DNA from 2 places in the Variovorax sp. GW822-FHT04E09 genome. Region 2 is predicted to be linked to the other one. Evidence: predicted binding sites of a transcription regulator. Region 2 holds the regulator's gene; the other holds the start of a gene.
What was found. The regulator NrdR, encoded in region 2, represses ribonucleotide reductase genes. The targets are predictions, from matches to a motif close to CACNANATNTNGTG.

Region 1 (7,866 bases), on a different contig from region 2:
CTTCGTGTTCGATCCGGGCCAGGGCCTGCCGATGTTCGACGGCGACGCGCTGCGCCACTTCATCGAGCTCGCGAGCTGGGTCGTGGTCAACGACTACGAAGGCAAGATGCTGTCGCAGCGCACCGGCTGGAGCCTGGCCGAGATCTCGCAACGCGTGCGCGGCCTCGTGGTCACGCTGGCGGCCGAGGGCTGCGAGGTGTGGGCCGGTGGCGAGCGCGAGCACGTGCCCGGCGTGACGCCCACGGCCGTGGTCGAGCCCACGGGCTGCGGCGACGCATGGCGCGGCGGCCTGCTGTACGGCCTGGAAAAGGAATGGCCGCTGGCGCGCTGCGCAGCGCTCGGCAACCGCATCGGCGCGCTCAAGATCGCGCAGCGTGGACCGCAGAACTACCAGATCGACCGCGCGACGCTCGACCTGTGATTCGCTGACGACCTGCCCGCATCGCTTCGGCGATTCGGCGATGACAGGCCGCCCATGAAAAAAGCCCGGCACCTTGCGGTGCCGGGCTTCGTGCCTTTCAAGGCCGCTGAGAATTCACTCAGGGCTTGCTGGCCGTCGGAAACGGCCAGGCTGCCTGGGGATTCAGCGTCGTTTGCGCCGCAGGGGCAGGCGCTACGGCAGCCTTCGCAGGCGCGGCGGCCTTTTTGGCAGCAGGCTTCTTGGCAGCAGCGGCAGGCTTGGCAGCGGGCTTTTTCGCGGCTTTCTTGGCCGCGGCCTTCTTGGCAGGGGCCTTCTTGGCGGCAGCCTTCTTCGCAGGGGCCTTCTTGGCAGCAGCCTTCTTGGCAGGCGCCTTCTTCGCTACGGCCTTCTTGGCAGGGGCCTTCTTGGCGGCGGCCTTCTTTGCCGGAGCCTTCTTGGCAGCGGCCTTCTTCGCCGGTGCAGCCTTCTTCGCTACGACCTTCTTGGCTGCAACCTTCTTGGCAGCGACCTTCTTTGCCGGAGCCTTCTTCGCTACGACCTTCTTGGCGACAGCCTTCTTAGCCGGAGCCTTCTTGGCAGCGACCTTCTTTGCCGGAGCCTTCTTCGCGGCGACAGCCTTCTTAGCCGGAGCCTTCTTTGCAGCGGCCTTCTTGGCCGGCGCTTTCTTTGCAGTTGCCATTTCTATTTCTCCTTGATCAAGTTGAAAAAATCAACCTATTGAAGCACTCCACGCGCGTTGGGAGCGTGAAGCGATTCATGGCGTTGGAATCTGAGCCCCAGCACCATGAACACCTGAGCCCTCGTCCATGCCGCGCTCTTTGGCGCAGTCGGTGGCAAGGGCAATTCTTGAATTCATGAATTGTTGTGTATCGAAAAATTCAATCCCAGGAGAGCGCACCACCCGACTGGTACTCGATCACGCGGGTTTCGAAAAAGTTGCGCTCTTTCTTCAGGTCAATCATTTCGCTCATCCAGGGGAACGGGTTTTCCTCGTTCGGGAAGAGCGTTTCGAGGCCGATCTGCTGCGCGCGCCGGTTGGCGATGTAGCGCAGGTAGCCCTTGAACATGGAGGCGTTCATGCCGAGCACGCCGCGCGGCATGGTGTCTTCGGCATATTTGTATTCGAGCTCGACGGCCTTCATGAAGAGGTCCTTGATCTCGGCCTTGAACTCTGCGGTCCACAGGCCAGGATTCTCGAGCTTGAGCTGGTTGATCAGGTCGATGCCGAAATTGCAGTGCATCGACTCGTCGCGCAGGATGTACTGGTACTGCTCGGCGGCGCCGGTCATCTTGTTCTGGCGGCCCAGCGCAAGGATCTGCGTGAAGCCGACGTAGAAGAAGAGACCTTCCATCAGGCAGGCGAACACGATGAGCGACTTGAGCAGCGTCTGGTCGGTCTCGTGCGTGCCGGTCTTGAAGTTCGGGTCGCTGATGGCGTCGATGAACGGGATCAGGAACTGGTCCTTCTCGCGGATCGACGGCACTTCGTTGTAGGCGTTGAAGATCTCGCTCTCGTCCAGGCCGAGCGACTCGACGATGTACTGGTACGCGTGCGTGTGGATCGCTTCCTCGAAGGCCTGGCGCAGCAGGAACTGGCGGCACTCGGGGGCCGTGATGTGGCGGTAGGTGCCCAGCACGATGTTGTTGGCGGCCAGCGAGTCGGCGGTCACGAAGAAGCCGAGGTTGCGCTTGACGATGCGGCGCTCGTCTTCGGTCAGGCCGTTCGGGTCTTTCCACAACGCGATGTCGCGCGTCATGTTCACTTCCTGCGGCATCCAGTGGTTGGCGCAGGTGGCGAGGTACTTTTCCCAGGCCCACTTGTACTTGAACGGCACCAGCTGGTTGACGTCGGTCTGGCCGTTGATGATCCGCTTGTCGGAAGCCTTGACGCGCTGGCCTGCAGCGGCGGCCACCGGTGCGGTGGCAGTGGCGGGTTGTGCAAGCGACGAAGTCGGAGCGGCTACCGCGCGGCCAGCGGAAAGACCGCCGGTCGATGCGTGGTGCTGCTGCAATCCTTGTTGCATATCCTTTGGTAAGGAGGGCTTGACTTCTTCGTCCCAGGTCAACATAGAAAAATCCAATGCGCAATTATCGGAGCAACGATGTGAGTTGCAAAGTGCTCGTTCACATCGTGCGCCATTTATGGGGTTGTTATGTTGCTCGCATGCATCGCGCGACGTCAGTCAATGCCTTGATTGATTGAACGTCGCGCGCTTTTCACTTGTGCGAGCACCTCGCTGATCGATCGAAGCGTCTTGTGTGTTGACGCTTCACTTGCACATCACTGGCAGGCTTCGCAGGTCGGATCGTCGACACCGCAGAACGCGATGTCGGTGGCGGGCATCGCGCTCATCTGTGCCTTCGCTGCAGCAGCGGCGGCTTCGAGTGCGCTCATGCCCGAGGGTGCGTCGTTGCCCGACGACACCGCGTTGAGACGGCCCGATTGCACCGTCGACTTTTCAGCGTGCGTCGCGCTCTGCGTGCGCAGGTAGTACGTGGTCTTCAGGCCGCGCAGCCAGGCGAGCTTGTAGGTGTCGTCGAGCTTCTTGCCCGAGGCGCCGGCCATGTAGATGTTCAGCGACTGCGCCTGGTCGATCCACTTCTGGCGACGCGCGGCGGCTTCCACCAGCCACGTGGTTTCGACTTCGAACGCGGTGGCGTACAGCGCCTTCACGTCCTGCGGCACGCGGTCGATGGGACGCAGCGAACCGTCGAAGTGCTTCAGGTCCATGACCATCACGTCGTCCCACAGGCCCAGGCGCTTCAGGTCGCGCACCAGGTAGTGGTTGATGACGGTGAATTCGCCCGACAGGTTCGACTTGACCGACAGGTTGCCGAAGCAGGGTTCGATCGAGGCGTCCACGCCGATGATGTTCGAGATGGTCGCCGTGGGGGCGATGGCCACGCAGTTCGAATTGCGCATGCCGTCGGCCTTGATCTTGGCGCGCAGCGAATCCCAGTCGAGGGTGGCCGAGCGGTCCACTTCGACGTAGCCGCCGCGGGCCTTCTCGAGCAGGTCGAGCGAATCGATCGGCAGGATGCCCTTGTCCCACAGCGAGCCCTTGTAGCTGGAGTACTTGCCGCGTTCCTTGGCCAGCTCGGTCGAGGCCCAGTAGGCGTGGTAGCAGATGGCTTCCATCGACTCGTCGGCGAACTGAACGGCTTCCTGCGAGGCGTAGGGAATGCGCAGTTCGTACAGCGCGTCCTGGAAGCCCATCAGGCCCAGGCCGACCGGACGGTGGCGCAGGTTGGAGTCGCGCGCCTTCTTCACGGCGTAGTAGTTGATGTCGATCACGTTGTCGAGCATGCGCATCGCGGTCGAGATGGTGCGCTTGAGCTTTTCCTGGTCGACCTTGCCGTCCTTCAGGTGCTGCAGCAGGTTCACGGAACCCAGGTTGCACACGGCGGTTTCGGTGTCGCTGGTGTTCAGCGTGATCTCGGTGCACAGGTTCGACGAGTGCACCACGCCGGCGTGCTGCTGCGGCGAGCGCACGTTGCAGGCGTCCTTGAACGTGATCCAGGGGTGGCCGGTCTCGAACAGCATCGTGAGCATCTTGCGCCACAGGTCCGAGGCCTGGAGGGTGCGCGCGGGCTTGATCTCGCCGCGGGCGGCCTTTTCTTCGTAGGCGACGTAGGCCTTCTCGAAGTCGGCACCGAACAGGTCGTGCAGGTCAGGCACGTTGGAGGGCGAGAACAGCGTCCAGGTGCCCTTTTCCATCACGCGGCGCATGAACAGGTCGGGGATCCAGTTGGCGGTGTTCATGTCGTGCGTGCGGCGGCGGTCGTCGCCGGTGTTCTTGCGCAGCTCCAGGAACTCCTCGATGTCGAGGTGCCAGGTTTCCAGGTACGTGCAGACGGCGCCCTTGCGCTTGCCGCCCTGGTTCACGGCCACGGCCGTGTCGTTCACCACCTTCAGGAACGGCACCACGCCTTGCGATTCGCCGTTGGTGCCCTTGATGTGGCTGCCCAGTGCGCGCACGCGGGTCCAGTCGTTGCCCAGGCCGCCGGCGAACTTCGAGAGCAGCGCGTTTTCCTTGATCGACTCGTAGATGCCGTCCAGGTCGTCGGGCACGGTGGTCAGGTAGCAGCTGGACAGCTGCGAGCGCAGCGTGCCGGCGTTGAACAGGGTGGGCGTGCTCGACATGAAGTCGAACGACGACAGCACTTCGTAGAACTCGATGGCGCGGGCTTCGCGGTCGATTTCGTTCAGCGACAGGCCCATGGCCACGCGCATGAAGAACGCTTGCGGCAGTTCGATGCGGGTCTTGCGCACGTGCAGGAAGTAGCGGTCGTACAGCGTCTGCAGGCCCAGGTAGTCGAACTGGTTGTCGCGCTCGGCCTTCAGGGCGGCGCCCAGGCGGGGCAGGTCGTACTGCAGCAGCTTCTCGTCGAGCAGCTCGTTCTCGACGCCCTTCTTGATGAACTGCGGGAAGTAGTCGGCGTAGGCGGTGGCGCGCTCGACCGGCATCACTTCGCGGCCGATGATTTCCTTGAAGATCGTGTGCAGCAGCAGGCGCGCGGTGGCGAAGGTGTAGTCGGGGTCCTTCTCGATCAGCGTGCGGGCGGCCAGGATGGAGGCCTTGTAGACCTCGTCCAGCGGCACGCCGTCGTACAGGTTGCGCATCGTCTCGGCGACGATGGGGGCGGCGGTGATGCTGTCGCCCAGGCCCTGGCAGGCCGATTCGATCAGGCCCTTGAGCTCGTTCAGGTCCAGCGCCACGCGCTCGCCGTTGTCGAGCACGTGCAGCGCCGGTGCGGCGGGCACGTCCTGCTCGCCTTGCTTCGAACGTTCCTGGGTGCGGCGTTCGCGGTACAGCACGTAGGCGCGCGCGATTTCATGGTGGCCGCCGCGCATCAGGCCGAGCTCGACCTGGTCCTGCACGTCTTCGATGTGGAAGGTGCCGCCGCCCGGACGCGAGCGCACCATGGCGCGGATCACGCCTTGCGTCAGCGTGTCGACGGTCTCGCGCACGCTGGCGGAAGCCGCGCCCTGGGTGCCGTGCACCGCCAGGAAGGCCTTCATCATGGCGATGGCGATCTTGTTCGGCTCGAAGGGAACGACGGCGCCGTTGCGGCGGATGATCTGGTAGTGCGCGAGGTTCTGACCGGTGGGCGAGCCCGCAGTGTCTTGTTGCTGCTGCGGCGTCGCGGGGACGGCGCGGGGGGTCGACGGGGTGTTCAGTGCAGTTTGCATTCGCTTCCTCTCGGTTGTGCAATTCTTGTTGGTTGGCAAGGCCTCGCGGGCCTTGCGTCGGCGTTGTTGCCGAACGGGAAGACACTATATCTAGGGTGTCTGTGCCCTACAAGCCACTACAGGTAGTGTTTTCCTATGGACGCAACCCTGACAGGAATTGCGCCGCACTCAGCGCATCGCCAGCGATGCCGCGTGAATACTGGCCCATGGTGGCGCAACCCGCATGGGGCGCGGCTTGCAAGGCGATTTGGGCCTGCAGCCCGCATGGTTGCTACGTCGCGTGCCTGCGCTTGCGAGATTGCTGCGCTGCGAGAGCGGCGCATCGCGGGCCACGGAGCGATTGAAAAAATTAGCGCGCGACCACCTGCTCGGGAAACATCTGTGGATTCCAGCCGAGCTGTTCGCGCAGCAGGCGCCAGTCGAAACCGGCGCCGGGGTCCTGCTTGCGGCCGGGCGCGATGTGCTCGTGGCCGGCGATGTGGGCGATGGCGTAGTGCTGCGCGAGCGCGGCGCACAGGCTGGCCAGCGTCTCGTACTGCGTCTCTTCGAAGCGCTCGCCCTCGAGGCCTTCGAGTTCGATGCCGACGGAGTCGTCGTTGCAGTTGGTGCGTCCGCGCCACGACGACACGCCGGCATGCCAGGCGCGGTCCTCGCAGCTCACGAACTGCCAGAGCTCGCCGTTGCGTCGCACATAGAAATGCGACGACACCTCGAGCCCGCGGATCGACTGGAAGTACGGGTGCGCGTCCCAGTCGAGCTGGTTGGTGAAGAGCTGCTGCACGGCGTCACCGCCGTATTCGCCCGGTGGCAGGCTGATGGAATGCAGCACGATCAGGTCGGTCTGCGCGCCGAGGGGGCGCGGGCCGAAGTTGGGCGAGGGCAGCGCCTTGGCGAAGCGGTACCAGCCGGCGCGCCAGAGTCCGTCGTCGGCGGCCGGTGGGGTGGCGAGGTCGTCAGTCGTCGGCATGCGCGGTGGTGCCGTCGTCGCCGTTGGGCGTGGAGATGCCCAGGCGCGCGATGCGGTAGCGGATCTGGCGCAGGCTCATGCCCAGCCGCGCGGCGGCGGCCGTGCGGTTGAAGCCGCTCTCGTGCAGCGCGCGCACGAGGATCTCGCGCTCCTGCTGGTCGAGCCAGGCTTGCAGATCGGAAGGCAGCGGCGGCGGCGCGGGCTTGGGTTCGGCCGCCGGCGTGGGGGCCGCAGCCACCGCAACGGCGGCTGGCGCTTCAGCGGATTCGCCGCGCGGCGCGGCCGGCATCGGCGTCATCGCGCCCATCAGGTCGATGTGCAGTTCGTCGCCGTCGTTCAGCGCCACGGCGCGGTGCAGCAGGTTCTCGAGCTCGCGCACGTTGCCGTCGAGTGGGTGCTGGGCCAGGCGCTGCAGCAGCGCGTCGGACAGGCGCGGCACGGGCAGGCCGCCGTCCTGCGCGATGCGCGCGAGCAGCGCGGTGCACAGCGCGGGCAGGTCTTCGCGGCGCTCGCGCAGCGCGGGCACGGCGATCTCGATCACGTTGAGGCGGTAGAACAGGTCCTGCCGGAAGCGGCCGGCCAGCACCTCGGCGTGCAGGTCTTTATGGGTGGCGCTCACGATGCGCACGTCGACCGCGTCTTCCTGCGTCGAGCCGATGGCGCGCACGCTGCGCTCCTGGATGGCGCGCAGCAGCTTCGATTGCATGGCCAGCGGCAGGTCGCCGATTTCGTCGAGGAACAGCGTGCCGTCGCGCGCCGCCTGGAAGTAGCCGTCGCGGTCTTGCGAGGAGCCGGTGTACGAGCCCTTCTTGGCGCCGAAGAACTCGGCCTCGAGCAGGTTCTCGGGGATCGCGCCGCAGTTCACCGCGACGAAGGGGCCTTCGCTGCGTTGGCTGCAGCCGTGCACGGCGCGTGCGACGAGTTCCTTGCCGGTGCCCGATTCGCCGCGCACCAGCACCGGCGCCATGCCGCGCGCTACCTTGGCGATGCGCGACTTCACGAGGCGCATCGGGTCGGAGTCGCCGACCAGCCGGTCGAGCGCGGTGGCGCCGCTGCGCGTCACGGCCAGCACATCGGGACGCTCGCCGCCCTGGCCGGCGGCTTGCGGCGGCGCTTTCTGCGGCACGACCACCGCCGCGCGGTTGGCCTGCACGGCCGACGCCACCACGGCGCGGAACTGCTTCAGGTCGACCGGCTTCGTGAGGTAGTCGAAGGCGCCGGCCTTCAGTGCCTCGACCGCGTTCTCGGCCGAGCCGTAGGCGGTCATGACCACGCAGCGCTCGC
Region 2 (7,866 bases):
ACCGTTGATCGAGCCGTGCAGCAGCGCGTCGTAGTGCGCCGCGTCGGCCTTGTGGAAGCCCGCGAGGTCGCGCGTGAAGTGGTCGATGTCGGTCGGGTCGTTGCGGCCCACCAGGTGCTGGTAGAGCGCCTGCAGCGCGAACTCGCGTGCGCGGCTGCGGTTCGACTTGGCCGCGGCCTTGCGTGCGCCCGTGCTGGTGAGGCCGGTGCGCGACTGGCGGGGCTTGGCGGACTTGGAGGTGTCTTCGGTCATGAAAGGGTGGCCAGCAGTTGTGCCATCTCGACCGCCACCTGGGCTGCGTCGCGGCCCTTGTCGGTCTGACGGGCGACGGCCTGTTCGAGGTTTTCGGTCGTGAGGATCGCGTTGGCGATGGGCAGGCGGTAGTCGAGCGCGACGCGGCTCACGCTCGCGCCCGATTCGTTGGCCACCAGTTCGAAGTGGTAGGTCTCGCCGCGGATGATGCAGCCCAGCGCCACGAGCGCGTGGTAGCCGCCGCGCTCGGCGAGCGCCTGCAGTGCCACGGGCACTTCGAGCGCGCCGGGCACCTGCACATGATGGATGTCGGACGCGGCCACGCCGAGCGCCTCGAGCTCCGACAGGCAGGCCGTGGCCAGTGCGTCGGTGATGTCGGCGTTGAAGCGCGCCTGCACGATGCCGATGCGCAGGCCTTTGCCGTTGAGCGTGATCTCGCCCTTGTTGGAACCTTGCATGGTCGTTCAGTCTTTCGTGAGGTAACCGGCGATCTCGAGGCCGAAGCCGGCGGCCATGCTCGGCATGCGACGCGGCGCGCCGAGCAGGTTCATCTTGTGCACGCCGCATTCGCGCAGGATCTGCGCGCCGATGCCGTAGTTGCGCAGGTCCATGCGACCGCGCTCGGGCGCTTGCGCGGGGCGCGCGGTGCCGTCGAACTGCGCGAGCAGCTCGGCCGCGGTTTCGCCGCAGTTCAGCAGCACGGCCACGCCCTTGCCTTCGTTCGCGATGTGCGAGAGGCTGGCGTCCAGGCTCCAGGAGTGCATCGGGCGGTTGACTTCGAGCGCGTCGAGCACCGACAGCGGCTCGTGCACGCGCACCGACACCGTGTCTTCAGGCGCCCACTGGCCGCGCACCAACGCGAGGTGCACGCCGCGGCTGGGCTTGTCGACGAAGGCGTGGGCCGTGAAGACGCCCCAGTTGGTCTGGATCTCGCGGCAGCCGACTTTTTCGACCAGCGATTCGACGCGGCTGCGGTGCTCGATGAGCGCGGCGATGGTGCCGATCTTGAGGCCGTGCTCGGCCGCGAAGATCTGCAGGTCGGGCAGGCGGGCCATCGTGCCGTCTTCGTTCATCACCTCGCAGATCACCGAGGCAGGCGAGCAGCCGGCCATGGCGGCCAGGTCGCAGCCGGCTTCGGTGTGGCCGGCGCGCATGAGCACGCCGCCGTCCACCGCCTGCAGCGGGAAGATGTGGCCGGGCTGCACCAGGTCGGCGGCCACGGCGTTGCGCGCCACGGCGGCCTGCACGGTGCGGGCGCGGTCGGCGGCCGAGATGCCGGTGGTCACGCCTTCGGCGGCCTCGATGGAGACGGTGAAGGCCGTGGAATGCTTGGCGCCGTTGCGCTGGACCATCGGCGGCAGCTGCAACCGCTCGCACATCTCGCGCGAGAGCGTGAGGCAGATCAGGCCGCGCGCGTGACGGGCCATGAAGTTGATGGCTTCGGCGGTGATGTGGTCGGCGGCGATGACGATGTCGCCTTCGTTCTCGCGGTCTTCCTCGTCCACGAGGATGACCATGCGACCGGCGGCCAGCTCGGCCACGATGTCTTCGACCGGGGAGATCGGTGCGGGTGCACGGTCGGCGCGCGGGGCGCCGATCGGCGTGACGGAGGCGTTCATTTCGAAGTGTCCTTGGGAGACGTGGAAGACGTCAGAGAGGGGGTGAGCATGCCGGCCTGAAGCATGCGCTCCACGTAGCGCGCCACGGTGTCGATTTCGAGGTTGACCTTCGAGCCGGCCTTCAGGCCGCCGAGGGAGGTGTTTTCCACGGTGTGCGGGATCAGGTTGATGCTGACTTCGGCGCCATCGGCGATGTCGCTCACGCTGTTGACCGTGAGGCTCACGCCGTTGATGGTGATCGAGCCCTTGTAGGCCAGGAAGCGCGCCAGCGCGGGCGGTGCGACCACGCGCAGCTCCCAGCTTTCGCCGACCGGCGCGAAGAAGCTCACGTGGCCGATGCCGTCCACGTGGCCCGAGACGATGTGGCCGCCGAGGCGGTCGCTCGCGCGCAGGGCCTTCTCGAGGTTGATGCGGCTGCCTTCGTCGGTCAGGCCGGCCGTCTTGTCGAGGGACTCCGCGGAAATGTCGATGGTGAATTGCCCGCGTTCAGGTGCGAGCGTGGTGACCGTCATGCAGGCGCCGTTGAGCGCGATGCTGTCGCCGAGCCCGACGTCGTCGAGGTAGCCGTCGGGCACCTCGATGCTGAGTCGCTTGCCGTAGGAGGAGGAGGTGCCGAGGTCGTGGATGGCGGCGATGCGCCCCACGCCGGTGATGATTCCGGTGAACATTTCCACATTTTCGCAGACATCGAGGGGTCTTCGGCCCGAAGGGCCGGTTTGCGGCTGCGAATGTGCCGCGCCGCGTGGGCGGCGGCTCAGAAGCGGTCGCGGCCGGCGACGCGCGCGACGATGCGCAGGTCGGGCCCCAGCATGTCCACCGACTTGAATTCGAGCGGCAGCGCGCCCGCCAGCGAGGTGAGCGGGCCCTCGGCGTGCAGGTGGCTGGCGATGTCGAGCCCGCTGCCGATCAGCTTGGGCGCCAGGTACACCAGCAGCTCGTCCACGCAGCCTTCGCGCAGCAGCGAGCCGTTGAGCTTGTGGCCCGATTCGACATGCAGCTCGTTGACGCCGCGCGCCGCGAGGTCCTTGAGCATCGCGGGCAGGTCGACCTTGCCGTGCAGGTTGGGCAGGCAGGTGATGGTGGCACCGCGGGCTTCGAGCGCGGCCGCCTTTTCTTCGTTGTGCCGGCTGGCGGCGTAGATCCAGACGGCGCGGCCAGCTATGAAAATGTGAGCGTCGGGCGAGGTCTGGAGGTGGCTGTCGACCACCACGAGGTGGGGCTGGCGCGGTGTGTCGACCAGGCGCACGTCCAGGCGCGGGTTGTCTTCGAGCAGCGTGCCGACGCCGGTCAGCACCGCACCGGTGCGGGCCCGCCAGGCGTGGCCGTCGGCGCGCGCGGCCTCGCCGGTGATCCACTGGCTCACGCCGTTGTGCAGGCCGGTGCGGCCGTCGATCGAGGCGGCGATCTTCATTCGAACCCAGGGCTGCTGGCGGATCATGCGGCTGAAGAAGCCGATGTTGAGCTCGCGGGATTCGTCGGCGCCCGGTCCGACCTCGACCTCGACGCCCGCCGCACGCAGGCGCTCGAAGCCTTGTCCCGCCACGAGCGGGTTCGGGTCGGCGAGCGAGGCCACGACGCGGCGCACGCCGGCGGCGACCAGTGCGTCGCAGCAGGGGCCGGTGCGGCCGTGGTGAGAGCAGGGTTCGAGCGTGACGTAGGCGGTGGCGCCCGCGGTCGAATGGCCCTGGGCCTGCGCGTCGCGCAGCGCCATCACCTCGGCATGCGGGCCGCCGGCTTGTTGGGTGTGGCCCTGTCCGATCACATGGCCGTCGGCGTCGCACAGCACGCAGCCGACGCGCGGATTCGGGTCGGTCAGGCGGATCGCGGAGGCGGCCAGCCGCAGAGCGGTCGCGATGTGTTCGGAAGAGGGCATGGGTACGGAGCGAAAAAGGCTGCGCGGGTCGGCGCGCCGCTCAGATATCGCGCAGCAGCTGCCGGAACTCGTCCACGTCCTCGAAGCTGCGGTACACCGAGGCAAAGCGCACGTAGGCGACCTTGTCGAGTTTCTTGAGTTCGCGCATCACGAGCTCGCCGACCTTCGTCGAGTCGATTTCGCGCAGGCCGCTGGCCAGGAGTTTCTGTTCGATGCGCAGCAGGGCGTTGTCGATCTGCTCGATGCTCACGGGGCGCTTGCGCAGCGCCAGCATCATCGAGGCGCGCACCTTGGTCGAGTCGAAGTCGGCGCGGCTGCCGTCCTTCTTGACCACGACGGGGAAGTTGACGTCGGGGCGCTCATACGTGGTGAAGCGTTTGTCGCAGGCGCTGCACTGGCGGCGCCTGCGGACGAAGTCGGCGTCTTCCGAAACGCGGGTCTCGACGACCTGCGTTTCGAGATGACCGCAAAAAGGGCATTTCATGCGGCCAGTGCTTCTCTTCTTCTGATTACGAAATCAACGGTAGACAGGGAAGCGGCTCGTCAAGGCGTGGACCTTGGCGCGCACCGCGTCGATGTTCGCCGCGTCGCGCGGGTTCTCGAGCACGTCGGCCACCAGGTTCGCCGTGATGCGGGCCTCTTCGTCCTTGAAGCCGCGGGTGGTCATGGCGGGGGTGCCGATGCGCACGCCGCTGGTGACCATCGGCTTTTCCGGGTCGTTGGGGATCGCGTTCTTGTTGATCGTCATGTGGGCGGCGCCCAGCACGGCTTCGGCTTCCTTGCCGGTGATGCCCTTGGAACGCAGGTCGACCAGCATGACGTGGCTTTCGGTGCGTCCGCTCACGATGCGCAGGCCGCGCGCGGTGAGGGTGTCGGCCACGATCTGGGCGTTCTTGACCACCTGTTGCTGGTAGGCCTTGAACTCGGGCGTCAGGGCTTCCTTGAACGCGACGGCCTTGGCGGCGATCACGTGCATCAGCGGGCCGCCTTGCAGGCCGGGGAAGATGGCGCTGTTGATCGCCTTCTCGTGCTGCGACTTCATCAGGATGATGCCGCCGCGCGGGCCGCGCAGGCTCTTGTGCGTGGTCGAGGTCACGATGTCGGCGTGCGGCACCGGGTTCGGGTACACGCCCGCGGCCACGAGGCCGGCGTAGTGGGCGATGTCGACCATGAAGATCGCGCCGACGTCCTTGGCGACCTTGGCGAAGCGCTCGAAGTCGATGTGCAGCGAGTAGGCCGAGGCGCCCGCGATGATCAGCTTGGGCATGTGCTCATGTGCCTTGCGTTCCATTGCGTCGTAGTCGATGGCTTCGTTGGCGTCCAGGCCGTAGCTCACCACGTTGAACCACTTGCCGCTCATGTTGAGAGGCATGCCGTGGGTCAGGTGACCGCCTTCGGCCAGGCTCATGCCCATGATGGTGTCGCCGGGCTTCAGGAAGGCGAGCATCACGGCTTCGTTGGCCGAGGCACCGCAGTGCGGCTGCACGTTGGCGGCGTCGGCGCCGAAGATCTGCTTGACGCGGTCGATGGCCAGTTGCTCGGCCACGTCGACGTGCTCGCAGCCGCCGTAATAGCGCTTGCCCGGGTAGCCTTCGGCGTACTTATTAGTGAGCTGCGAGCCCTGGGCGGCCATGACGGCCGGCGAGGCGTAGTTCTCGCTGGCGATCAGCTCGATGTGGTGTTCCTGGCGCGCGTTTTCGGCTTGAATCGCAGCCCAGATTTCGGGATCGGTCTGTTCGACCAGGATATTGCGTTGGTACATGGCAGTCCTTTGAAGACGAGGTCCTTGTTCAACCAAACAAGGGCTGCCCAGGCGAACGGCTGAACGCCTGTTGTGGCCAGGCGGCACGCTTCCCAGTGGTATTCCACGTCAGCGCGTGGCACCTTTTTCAGGGTGCTGCGCCTATCGCCAGTCGCGTACAGGCCGAGTGTAGCGCAGGCCCGCACGCATCCGGGCCGGGAAGGCTGGCAAGGCCTCAGGAAACTGCGGAGAGCAGGGCGACCTTGGCCGGCTCGCTGCCGGTGGCAGGCTCTTCACCCACGGGCTTGGCCGGCGCCACGACCGGAATCGGCTGTGCGCGCGCCGTGGTCGGCGGCGGCACGACCATCGTCGACGGCGCGCGGCCGGCGGCAACCTGGCGCAGGCGCTCGTGCTCGGCCAGCACCTTGGCGGCATAGCCGCCGTCGTCGTCGAGGTTGGCGGCGCCCACGTAGTAGCGCAGGCCGCCTTCGAGCGAGCCGGCGCGGGCGATGCATTCCTGCAGCACCTTCACGCCGACGCGCATGTTGGTCACGGGGTCGAAGGCGGTGAGCGTGCCGCCCGCGCTTTCGTACTTGTCGCCGTGCACGCGGGTCATGACCTGCATCAGGCCCTGGGCGCCGACGTGGCTTTGCGCGAACGGGTTGAAGCTGGACTCGATGGCCATGATGGCCAGGATCAGCGTCGGGTCGAGCTTGGTGCGCTTGCCGATCTGGTAGGCCTCGGAGACCAGCACGCTCAGCGGCTCGGCCGCGACGCGGTATTTCTTGCTGAGCCAGTAGGCCACCGCCGCCTGCTGCTTGGGCAGCTCGTCGGGGCTCGCGGCCGTGGTCCGCTCGATGGCGGTCGGCTCGAGGTCCGTGGGTTCGGGCGCGGGCTTGCGCGACTGCAGCCAGCCCATCAGTTGTTCCTCACCGGTCTTGCGCAGGTCGGGGCGCGCCACGAGGGCGAGGGCCGCGAACACGATGGCCAGGCCGACCAGCGCAAACCCGTTGTGGGTGATTTCAAAAAAGCCGTCTGCCACATCGGACACGAAGGTCCGTAGCCCGCGGGCTGTGGCATCAAACGCCTTGCTCATCGCTTTTTTCCTTTCTGTGCGGCACCTAGCATGCAGCGCCTGAAAGGGCGGTGGATGAAGGCAGCGGCGCTTGGATTGGTATGTACGAATCAGGCTCCGCGCATGGAGGGGGTGTGGGGTAGGGAGCGCGGCGGCCTGATCACGCCGGTGGAATTCGGCAGCGGATTCAGGGAGGCCCTGCTGCGTCCGGCAGCAAGGGCAGGCGGGATTCTATCGTGGCTAAATACACGGTCAAGCATAAGGATTTGGTTTCATATGTTAATAAGTGCTTGAAGAATCCCCCCGTCCGAGGGGCTTCCAAGGGGAGCGGGCCTACGGGAAATCCCTTGGAAAAGGGATTTGCAAAGGAAGGGTGAGACGCCTAATCTGGACGGGCCTGAGGTTTCAGGCGTTTTTCCGAAGTCAGGCAGTCCGAGGTGCAAGTCAAGGACTCGAACGATGGAGGACTCCACGGCGGCAATCTCTTGCTGCCAGCACGGCGGGAACCATTACTTCCGGTCGCGCGAATCGATGGCATGGGTTTTGAGCCCGCCATCAAGCCCGGTGACAAGACACTTCGTCGACTCACCGGGCTTTCTTGTTTTCGGGGCGCGCACTTTCGGCCTATCCATGCCGGCGGTGATTGCCTTCGCATCACAACGCCTCGCCAAAAGGGAACGCATTCACGTTTCGGCAGACTTTGTTGGCATCTGTTTGCGGCACACTTCTGCGGATGGATGCTGCTTCGATCAAACAGAACAAATGGGTGCGGCGTGGGGTCGTCGCGTTGCTGGTGGTGTTGGCCCTGTGGGCCATCGCGTGGCTGGCGGTGCCGCCGATCGCCAAGAGCCAGCTCCAGAAGATCGCGAGCGAAAAGCTGGGCCGGCAGGTCACCGTCGGCAAGATCGACTTCAAGCCCTGGACGCTCGAGCTCGCACTGAATGACCTGCGCATCGCCACCGCCGACGGCAAGCAGCCGCAGGTGGCCATCAAGCGCATCTATGCCGACGCCGAATTGCAATCGCTCTTCCGCCTGGCGCCGGTGATCGACGCGGTGACGGTCGAGGCACCCGCGGTGCTGCTCACGCACCTGGCCGACGGCAAGTACGACATCGACGACATCCTGGCCAAGCTGGCCTCGGGCCCGCCGCCTGACCCGAAGGCCGAGCCCGCACGCTTTGCGATCTACAACATCTCAATCAAGGATGGTGCGGTCGACTTCGACGACCAGACCGTCAAGCGCCGGCATGAGCTGCGCGGCTTCATGTTGGATGTGCCGTTCCTGAGCAACCTCGCCTCCAAGCGC

Region 1: AC1RL8_RS21255 (ribonucleoside-diphosphate reductase subunit alpha) is a predicted target of NrdR. The motif match lies at 5,698-5,711, and genes of this name have one in related genera.

What each region holds. Positions count from the first base shown of each region.
Region 1 is NZ_JBXAMR010000005.1:226,931-234,796, forward strand. Features, by position in the region: gene AC1RL8_RS21240 (carbohydrate kinase family protein) at 1-421, shown strand, start outside; gene AC1RL8_RS21245 (histone H1-like DNA-binding protein) at 540-1,100, opposite strand; gene AC1RL8_RS21250 (ribonucleotide-diphosphate reductase subunit beta) at 1,300-2,490, opposite strand; gene AC1RL8_RS21255 (ribonucleoside-diphosphate reductase subunit alpha) at 2,703-5,615, opposite strand; gene ampD (1,6-anhydro-N-acetylmuramyl-L-alanine amidase AmpD) at 5,965-6,582, opposite strand; gene AC1RL8_RS21265 (sigma-54-dependent transcriptional regulator) at 6,569-7,866, opposite strand, start outside.
Region 2 is NZ_JBXAMR010000001.1:71,880-79,745, forward strand. Features, by position in the region: gene nusB (transcription antitermination factor NusB) at 1-252, opposite strand, end outside; gene ribH (6,7-dimethyl-8-ribityllumazine synthase) at 249-710, opposite strand; gene ribBA (bifunctional 3,4-dihydroxy-2-butanone-4-phosphate synthase/GTP cyclohydrolase II) at 717-1,871, opposite strand; gene AC1RL8_RS00335 (riboflavin synthase) at 1,868-2,539, opposite strand; gene ribD (bifunctional diaminohydroxyphosphoribosylaminopyrimidine deaminase/5-amino-6-(5-phosphoribosylamino)uracil reductase RibD) at 2,626-3,744, opposite strand; gene nrdR (transcriptional regulator NrdR) at 3,785-4,228, opposite strand; gene glyA (serine hydroxymethyltransferase) at 4,262-5,506, opposite strand; ZMP/ZTP riboswitch at 5,545-5,671, opposite strand; gene AC1RL8_RS00355 (lytic transglycosylase domain-containing protein) at 5,721-6,581, opposite strand; gene AC1RL8_RS00360 (DUF748 domain-containing protein) at 7,294-7,866, shown strand, end outside.